DNA from 2 places in the Devosia sp. P1_H9 genome. Region 2 is predicted to be linked to the other one. Evidence: predicted binding sites of a transcription regulator. Region 2 holds the regulator's gene; the other holds the start of a gene.
The links. Region 2 encodes LexA, which represses DNA repair genes until DNA is damaged. Its sites were predicted from a motif close to TGTTCNNNNTGTGTTCNG; they were not measured.

Region 1 (4,963 bases), 310 kb from region 2:
CCGGCACCGACCCCGAGGGGGTGAAGGAGACCGAGGCCTTCATGCTGCGCACCATGGAGAGCGCGCAGCGGCTGCACGGCATCTATGTCTACGACGCCGACGGCAACTGGATCGTCACCACCTCGGCCAACATGCCGCCGGGCGATAACCAGAGCACCTACAGCTATTTCCGCGACCACATGAACTCGCCGAGCGACGCGCCGTCCTTCGGCGCGCCGATCCACACTGGCGACAACGCGCTGATCACCACCGTCAGTCGTCGCTTCGACAAACCGGATGGCAGCTTTGGCGGCGTGGTCGTCGCCGCCATCGATTCCCGCTATTTCGCGGACGTCTATGACGGCATCGATGTCGGCGCCATGGGCACCATCAGCCTCTATGACAATGACGGCCTGCTGCTCAGCCGCAAGCCCTACCGCCCCGAACTGATCGGCGCGGACCTCGGCGAAGGCGACCTGTTCGATGCACGCCGACCCGCCAATGCCTCCGGCGCCTATCACTACGACTCCGCCATCGACGGCCACCGCCGGATCGGCGGCTACGATCGCGGCTCGCGCTATCCGGTGGTCGCGGTGGTCGCGGTTTCGCACGCCGAAGCTCTGGCCGGCTGGTGGACCGGCGCCCTGCAGCGCAGCGCCATCACCCTCGGTATGGTGCTCGCCGCCGCGTTGCTAGGCCTCCGCCTCACTGACCAGATCCGCCGCCGGCAGAGCAGCGAGACCGTGTTGGAGCAGAAGGAAGCGGAATTCCGCCTGCTCGCCGAAAGCGCCAGCGACCTGGTGGAGCGCTTCGACAGCGATGGCACGCGCACCTACATCTCCCCTGCCCTCGAGCGGCTGACCGGCTACCGGCCGGCGGAGATGCTGGGCAAGAACGCCTTCGAGGTGGTGAACCCTCTCGACCGGCCCGCGGTGGAGGCCGCTGCCGAGCGGTTGCGCAAAGGGCTCTCCGAACAGGAGACGGTGGCCTTCCGGGTGCAGCACCGGGATGGCCGCGAGATCTGGCTGGAGACTTCGTTGCGGATCGCGGCCGAACGCTCCGAGCGCGTATCGGTGGTCGGTGTCACCCGCGATATCAGCGAACGCAAGCGCCTCGAGCTGAAGCTCGAAAGCCTCGCCATGCGCGACGGGCTCACCGGCATCGCCAACCGGCGCGCCTTCGATACTGCGCTTACCCGTGAAGTGGCCCGCGCCAGCCGCCTCGCTTCACCGCTGTCTCTGCTGATGATCGATGCCGACCGGTTCAAGCGGTTCAACGACGACCACGGCCACCTCGCGGGCGACGCCTGCCTGAAGGCGATTGCCGCGGTGGTTGCCATGGCCGCCCGACGTCCCAGCGATCTGGCGGCCCGCTATGGCGGCGAGGAGCTGGCCCTTCTTCTCCCCGACACCGACGTCGACGCTGCGCGCACGATCGCCACCGAGCTCTGCCGGCAGGTGCAATCGCTGGCTATCCCGCACGAGCGCAACCTGCCCTGGCGCGTCGCCACCATCAGCATCGGCGTCGCCACGATCGACCCGCGCGATGAGGACGCGGTCCACGACGGCTCCTGGCTGATCAGTACCGCCGACCTCGCCCTCTATGACGCCAAATCCCAGGGGCGCAACCAGAGCGTCGCCGCGCCGAGACGGGTGAGATCACGGCTGGCCGGCTAAGCGTCGTCGATCTGGCACCATCGCTTGTTATGCTGTCGACTGGTTGGAGGCAGCCGATGAACGATCGTCCTGGGGCATCATTCGAGGAATGCGAGGTCGTCGACCTCTACCCCTATCGCCCGCCCTACCCTGAAGCGGTGTTCGAGAAGCTGCACCAGCTGGCGCCTCGGCATGACGCGATGCTGGATATCGGCTGCGGTCCGGGCAAGGTGTCCCGCCCACTGACCCGGTGCTTCGCCGATGTGGTTGCCGTCGACCCCTCGCGGCACATGATCGCACTCGGACATACCCTCCCCGGCGGCCGGGCGCCGAACCTTCACTGGGTGCGAGGCCTCGCCGAAGAAGCGCCGCTCGACGGCCGGCGCTTCGACCTCACCGTTGCCGCCGCCAGCATCCACTGGATGGATCACGACCGGCTGTTCCCCAGGCTCCTGCTGCACGCGGCTCGTGGCCACGTCTTTGCAGCGATCTCTGGCGATGACGCCTTCGAACCCCCCTGGGATGCCGAATGGAAGCGTTTCCTCGGCAAATGGGTGCCAGAAGTGACCGGCCGGCCGTTCGAACCGCGGTGGCTGGATGCGATTGCAGGCAATTTTGGCGGTCACGTCGATGTCGCCGGCCGGCAGCACTTCGCCGCGCCGTTCAGCCAGAGCGTCGAGGATTTCATCAAGTGCCAGCACTCGCGCGACACCTGGGCCTACTCGAAGCTCGGCGATCGGACAGCGGCGTTCGACGCCGAACTCGCTGAGCTTCTCGCTCCCTACGCCGCAGCGGGCCAGCTGACCTACACGGTCAGGACCCTGGTGATCTGGGGCAGCATCGTGCCGAGATAGTCCCGGAACTTCCCACAAAACAAAACGGGCCGCCTGGGCGACCCGTTTCAACCTCACGTCCGATGCTACGCCTGTAGTCCGGCGCCGCCTCAGAACGGGATGTCGTCGTCCATGCCGCCGGACTCAAACGCCGGAGCCGAGCTCGGGCGGCGCTCCTGGCGGGCCGGCGGGCCACCGAACGACGAGGACTCGCGCGGGCTGGAGAAGCCGCCGGCGCTGTCGCCGCCGCCTTCGCCGCGGCCGTCGAGCATCGTCAGGGTCGAGTTGAAGCCCTGCAGCACGATTTCAGTCGAGTACTTGTCCTGGCCGGATTGGTCCTGCCACTTGCGGGTCTGCAACTGGCCCTCGATGTACACCTTGGCGCCCTTCTTCAGGTACTGCTCGGCGACCCGCACCAGGCCTTCCGAGAAGATCACCACGCGGTGCCACTCGGTACGCTCCTTGCGCTCGCCGGAATTCTTGTCGCGCCACTGTTCGGAGGTCGCGACGCTCAGGTTCACCACCTTGCCGCCCGACGGCAGGTTCCGCACTTCCGGGTCGTTGCCGAGGTTACCGACGAGGATGACCTTGTTCACGCTGCCAGCCATGGCACTTTCCTTTCAACTTTCCCGGATACGCGCCCGGGAGAAACTCCGGCGCGTATCCTACCGCTATCGTCCGGACGGCGCGCGCGACATTCGCCGCTCGCCCACAGTTTCGTCCGTTCTCTTTATGTTCTATCCGCCGGCCGGTTTGTCAAGCGTGCGGCGAACAGATTCCGTCAGCAGCGGTCTTGACCGACTCTGCTTTGTTCCGCTTATGTTCACATCACGTTTGAGCGGGATGTCGAACGGTCGTGGTGACAGGAACCGTTGCGGCGTGGTTAAGTTGCAAGTCGGGCGCCGGATACCCAGATGTGCGGCCTAGCCCCTCTTTTTTGAAACCCTGACACGATTTGGCACAAAGCGGCACTATGTTCGCTCGCCCTCGTCAAGTGGAAGTCTTTGATGGCCGATAGACCTAATCCGAACCGCGATCTCGTCATCAGGGGCGCCAAGGAGCACAACCTCAAGAACATCGACTTGAGGCTGCCCCGCGATAGCCTCATCGTGATGACCGGGCTCTCGGGCTCAGGTAAGTCGTCGCTCGCCTTCGACACCATCTACGCCGAGGGCCAGCGCCGCTACGTGGAGTCGCTTTCCGCCTACGCGCGCCAGTTCCTCGAAATGATGCAGAAGCCGGACGTCGAGCAGATCGACGGCCTGTCTCCAGCCATCTCGATCGAGCAGAAGACGACCAGCAGAAATCCACGGTCTACCGTTGGAACTGTCACGGAGATCTACGACTATCTGCGCCTGCTCTTTGCGCGCGTTGGCATCCCCTATTCGCCGGTCACCGGCCTCCCTATCCAGAGCCAGACCGTCAGCCAGATGGTCGATATCGTCATGGCGCAGCCGCCGGAAACGCGGCTTTACCTGCTGGCGCCGATCGCCCGTGGCCGCAAGGGCGAGTATAAGCGCGAGCTCAACGATCTGATGCGCAAGGGTTTTCAGCGCGTGAAGATCGATGGCGAGTTCCACGACATCGAGGACGCGCCCAACCTCGACAAGAAGATCAAGCATGACGTGGAAGTCGTTGTAGACAGACTCGTTGTCGGCCCCGACATCGCTACCCGCCTCGCTGAGAGCTTCGAGACCGCCCTGAAGCTCGCCGACGGTATCGCCTTCGCCGAGTTCGCCGACGAACTTGGCGAGAACGGCGCCCCGAAGCGGCTGATCTTCTCGGAAAAGTTCGCCGATCCGATCTCGGGCTTCACCATTCCCGAGATCGAGCCGCGGCTGTTCTCGTTCAACAATCCGTTCGGCGCCTGCCCGGTCTGCGACGGTCTGGGCACCGAGCAGAAGATCGACCCGAACATGATCGTCCCCGATGTCAGCCTTTCGCTGCGCGACGGGGCCATCCTGCCATGGTCTAAGACATCAGCGCCCTATTACCTGCAGACGCTGCAGGCCGTGGCCAAGCACTATGGCGCCTCGACCGGCACCGCGTGGGAAGAGCTGCCCTTCGAAGTGCAGCACGCGATCCTCTTCGGCACCGGCTCGACGCCGATCAACTTCGTCTATGACGACGGCCTCCGCACCTACAAGAGCACGAAGCCCTTCGAGGGCGTGATCGGCAACCTGGAGCGGCGCTACAAGGAGACCGAGAGCGCTGGCATGCGCGAGGAGATTGAGCGCTACATGTCGCAGGCGCCTTGCCTCGCCTGCAACGGCTACCGCATGAAGCCCGAAGCGCTGGCCGTGAAGATCGACGGCCTCCACATCGGACAGGTCAGCGAGAAGTCGATCAAGGCGGCCGCCGAGTGGTTCACTGAACTGCCGAGCCGCCTCACCGAGCAGCAGAACCAGATCGGCGAGCGCATCTTCAAGGAGATCCGCGAGCGCCTGGGCTTTCTCAACGCCGTCGGCCTCGACTACCTGACGCTGGCCCGCAACT
Region 2 (4,963 bases):
CCCTCGATGACCTCAGCCCCATCGAACAGGAGGTTCCCCGCGAGGTGCAGGGCCTGGTCGACACGATCAACTCGTTCATGACGCGGCTGTCGTCAGCTCTCGATGCCCTGCGCCATTTCACCGGCAATGCCAGCCATCAGCTCCGCACGCCGCTCACCATCATCCGCACTCAGTTGGCGCTGGCGCTCCGCGCCGATAGCCCTGCCGCGGCACGGGAGGCGGCCCGCACCGCCGATGCCGCGGTGGTGCACGCCGAGCGCGTCCTCGCGCAACTGCTGCTCCTCGCCAGGATCGACGAGGCTGCGTCCGATCGGCTGCAGTTCCAGGTTGTCGATCTGTTCGAGCTCGCCCGGGAGCGCACAGGCGACTATGTCGTCCGGGCCCATGCCGCCGACATCGATCTTGGCCTCGAGGGCGAAGGACCGGCGCTGGTCCGCGGCGACCCGATGCTGCTCGGTGAACTGCTGAGCAACCTCATCGAGAACGCCATCGCCTACGCCGGACCTGGTTCTGAAGCGACGGTTGGCGTCGCCACAGGGGACCGCGTGGTGGTGCTGCAGGTGGCCGACACCGGCAAGGGCGTCGCCGCCGAGCAGCTGGCGGCAGTGCGCAAGCGCTTCAGCCGCGGCAACAGCGACAAGCCCGGAGCCGGCCTTGGGCTGCCCATAGTCGAAGAGATCGCGGGTCTGCTCGGTGGCGAACTGACGGTTGCATCGCAGCCTGGCAAAGGCTTCAGCGTGCAGCTTACCCTACCGGCCGAGCCGCAATAGTCCGGCCGTGGCGCGCGCCGACCAATGCGCCGGCACGCGCCAGTCAATCCCGTCGTCAGTGCACGGGGATCATCAGGTGGGCATAGGGAGTGTTTGGCCACATCACATAGGGCTGGGTGTGGTCGGGATGTTCTTCCTTGGGATAGCCGGCCAGCATCTCGTCTGCGACGTTGAAGATCATGACGTGCGGCCCATCGACCATCCAGTCGTGACCTGCAGGCGGCGCGGTCGCGAACGGATCCACGTTGTCGGGCGCCGACTCGCCCTGCAGCATGTAGCCGAAACCGACCACGCCCTCGGGTGGGTCCTTCTTCTCGCTATATGCCGTCAACCACGCCATGCCTCCGGCATCGACGCATATTGGATCATTGGTGGGCGAAGCCAGGTTGTCCGGCATGCAGGTAAAGCCGTTCGTTCCCTCCTTGAGCGTCTTCATCTGCATCTGAGCATCGAAGTTCACGACCGTGGCATTCTGGCCCACCGCCACCGGCGCTGCCGACAGCGCGTTGGCGACCAATTCCGCATCGGTCATTTCGGCCGCCACGGTGGGGCTGAGCAAGATCCCCAGGATCATTGCGGATATGGCATAACGGCTTGACTTCATAGACATGTTTTCCTCCTCAGAAACAGTCCAGTTCACTGGCCCGTGGAAACGAGCACAGCTCCAGCTGAGAAGGTTGGGGTGTGCGGGTTCGACACGCCAATCTCTCGACGGTATGCCCTGGTGGACAGCAGGTCAACGAAACGCAAGGCCTCGACGTCGAGAGGATTTCGCGGCCACGCGTCCTCTCTTTCGGCGCGTCAGGAGCGCCATCGTAACGCAATATTCATCGTCCGATTGCAGAACATAACTGGAACACGTATAACACGTTCAGTCTTTGTTCCGATTCTGCTCACGGGGCCGCCATGCTGACGCGCAAGCAACACGAACTTCTGATGTTCATCCACGAGCGGATGAAAGAATCCGGCATCCCACCCTCGTTCGACGAGATGAAGGATGCGCTCGATCTTCGCAGCAAGTCGGGCATTCACCGGCTGATCACTGCGCTCGAGGAGCGCGGCTTCATCCGGCGCCTGCCCAACCGGGCCCGGGCGCTCGAGGTGATCAAACTGCCGGACTCGATGAATCCATCGCTCGGCGGCCGCAAGGCGCGCTTCGAGCCGAGCGTCATCGAGGGTAATCTTGGCCGGGTCGCGACCCCGCCGGCACGCCCCGCGGCTCAGGTGGCCAACGCCGACGCCTACCGCGCGGTCACCGTCCCGGTGATGGGCCGGATCGCCGCCGGCACTCCGATCGAGGCCATCCAGACCCACAGCCATTCCATCATGGTGCCGCCCGAGATGCTCGGTGCGGGTGAACATTATGCCCTGGAAGTGCGCGGCGATTCGATGATCGATGCCGGGATTTTCGATGGCGACACCGTGCTCATCAAGAAACAGGACGCCGCTTCGACCGGTGAGATCGTCGTCGCCCTCGTAGATGACGAGGAGGCGACGCTGAAGCGGCTGCGCCGTCGCGGCAACTCGGTAGCGCTCGAGGCCGCCAACCCAGCCTACGAAACCCGCATCTTCCCGCCCGACCGGGTGAAGGTGCAGGGCCGCCTGGTTGGCCTGCTCCGCAAGTACTGAACTCCTGACCTGCCGCCAATCGGGTCTTCGGGCCGGCTGCCTCAGCCGGCCCTTTTTCTTATGAATCCGGACGCTGCGGACAACAATTGCACTAGGGCTGGGCTGGCAAAGACGTTACGTTCCGCGCCGCTGGCAGCAAGTGGCGCATCGGATCTGAGGCGCCGCCTGCGAGCGGCTTTCGCGATCATACCAGGAGAGTGGACCACCTTCCCGATTGCGATGTAGCGGCATGGCTTGATGCGCGGCAAACTGGCGGCGCAAGGGAGAGGGTTTTGGCAGGACAGGTCGAATGGGTCGCCGTCGATTGGGGCACCTCCAATCTGCGGGCATGGGGAATAGATTCCGCCGGTGAGATCGCCTTCTCCCGCTCATCGCCGGACGGCATGGGCCGTCTCAGTCGCGAGCAATACCCCGATGTGCTGACCTCACTGCTCAACGGCGTCGCCGATGACGTCGAGGACGTACTGATCTGCGGCATGGCGGGCGCGCGGCAGGGCTGGATCGAGGCCCCCTATCTCGACGCCCCCGCCGAACTCGGTCGCATCGCTGCCGGCGCCGTTGCGCCCGACATGCCCGGCCCGCACAACCCGCGCATCCTGCCTGGCGTCTGCCTCCGCGATCTGGGTGCGGAGGACGTGATGCGCGGCGAGGAAACCCAATTGCTTGGGCTCTCGGCACTGATCCCCAACTTCTCCGGCCTCGCGGTTATGCCGGGCACCCACAGCAAGTGGGCGCTGCTTTCCGGCACCAAGCTGGAGCGCTTCTCCAGCGCTATGACCGGCGAGATCTTCGAGCTGCTGCGCACCCACTCGGTGCTGCGCCATTCGCTCGGTGGTGAGCTCGAGGGCGAAGATCGTGATGTCGGCTTCGCTGCCGGTCTCGACCAGGGGCTCGAGCGCCCCCAGCGCTTGACCGCGACGCTGTTCAAGGTCCGCGCCGGCTCCCTGCTGTCGGGCCGCAGCCCGGCATGGTGTGCCGGTTTCCTCTCGGGCCTGTTGATCGGCGCCGAGATCGGGGGCCAGCGCGACTGGATCGGCGAGGCGGAGATTCCGCTGGTGGGCAGTGTCGGCCTTTGCGGGTTGTACCAGATGGGCTTTGAACGGCTCGGCGCCCGGACCCGCATCGTCGATGCGACCGACGCCACCCTCGCCGGACTCAAGGCAGCAAGACAGGCATAGAAGTTCATGGACCACCGCCACATCATCGCGATCCTTCGCGGCATCACGCCTCCCGAAACCCTCGAAGTTTGCGACGCCCTCGTGCTCGCCGGCATCACCATGATCGAGGTCCCACTCAATTCGCCCGAAGCGCTGCGCTCGATCGAAGACGCCGCCAAGGCCTTCGACGGTCGCGCCCTGGTCGGTGCGGGCACGGTGCTGAACCGCGCCGATGTCGACGCGGTCGCCGATGCGGGCGGCCGGTTCGTTGTGTCGCCGGACACCAACCCGGCAGTTATCGGCGCCACAATCGAGCGCGGCATGACCTCGTACCCGGGTGTGTTCTCGCCCACCGACGCGTTCACCGCTATCCGCTCCGGCGCCACAGGCCTCAAGTTTTTCCCCGCCGAAGTGCTTGGCCCCAAGGGCATCAAGGCGATGAAGGCGGTGCTGCCGCCGGCTATCCCGCTCTACGCCGTCGGAGGCGCCAACCCCGACAATTTCGCCGAGTACTTCGCGGCCGGCTGCGCCGGCTTCGGGCTCGGCACCTACATTTTCAAGCCCGGCATGTCGGCCGCCGATGTGGCATCGCGCGCCACCACCGCCGTCGCCGCCTATGATCAGGGAAGACCACGATGAACTCGAAGGCCGAACTGTTCGTCGATAGCCGCTGCGAGCTGGGCGAAGGCCCGTTCTGGAACCCCTTGCTCGAACGCCTGTTCTGGTTCGATATCCTCAACCAGACCATGCTGAGCGCCGGCACCGACGGCCACATCGTCGACCGCATTACCTTCAAGGACACGGTCAGCGCCGGTGCCGTGATCGACAAGGACACGCTCGGCATCGTGCAGTCGGGCGCCCTGCTCCGCTACGATTTTGCCTCCGACACGAGCACCGTGATCGCCGAGATCGAGGAGGACGTTCCGACCAACCGGACCAATGACAGCCGTGTCGATCGCACCGGGGGCTTCTGGATCGGCACGATGGGCCGGAAGGCCGAGGCGGGGGTCGGTGGCGTCTATCAGTACCGCGCCGGACAGACCACCAAGGTCATCGAGAACATCCGCATCCCCAACTCGATCTGCTTCTCCCCCGACGGGCGCACGGCCTACTTCACCGACGCCGGCAAGATGATTGTCCGCTGCGCCCTCGATCCGGCAACCGGCCAGCCGACGGGACCATGGGAGGACTTCTTCACCATGGAAGGGCCGGGCGGCGCCGACGGCTCGGTGGTCGATTCCGAAGGCTACCTCTGGAACGCCCGCTGGGGTGGCGGCAAGGTCATCCGCATCTCCCCTGACGGCAAGCTGGACAAGGTGGTCGAGGTTCCCGGCGTCAGCCAGGTGAGCTGCCCCGCCTTTGGCGGCAGCGACCTCAAGACCCTCTACATCACCACCGCGCGCGAGC

Region 1: uvrA (excinuclease ABC subunit UvrA) is a predicted target of LexA. The motif match lies at 3,190-3,207, and genes of this name have one in related genera.

Annotation. Positions count from the first base shown of each region.
Region 1 is NZ_JBFUCQ010000002.1:330,687-335,649, forward strand. Features, by position in the region: gene AC1DYL_RS04850 (sensor domain-containing diguanylate cyclase) at 1-1,655, shown strand, start outside; gene AC1DYL_RS04855 (class I SAM-dependent methyltransferase) at 1,712-2,488, shown strand; gene AC1DYL_RS04860 (single-stranded DNA-binding protein) at 2,578-3,075, opposite strand; gene uvrA (excinuclease ABC subunit UvrA) at 3,475-4,963, shown strand, end outside.
Region 2 is NZ_JBFUCQ010000002.1:20,460-25,422, reverse strand. Features, by position in the region: gene AC1DYL_RS03145 (sensor histidine kinase) at 1-770, shown strand, start outside; gene AC1DYL_RS03140 (hypothetical protein) at 826-1,374, opposite strand; gene lexA (transcriptional repressor LexA) at 1,677-2,399, shown strand; gene AC1DYL_RS03130 (2-dehydro-3-deoxygalactonokinase) at 2,672-3,577, shown strand; gene AC1DYL_RS03125 (2-dehydro-3-deoxy-6-phosphogalactonate aldolase) at 3,584-4,195, shown strand; gene AC1DYL_RS03120 (SMP-30/gluconolactonase/LRE family protein) at 4,192-4,963, shown strand, end outside.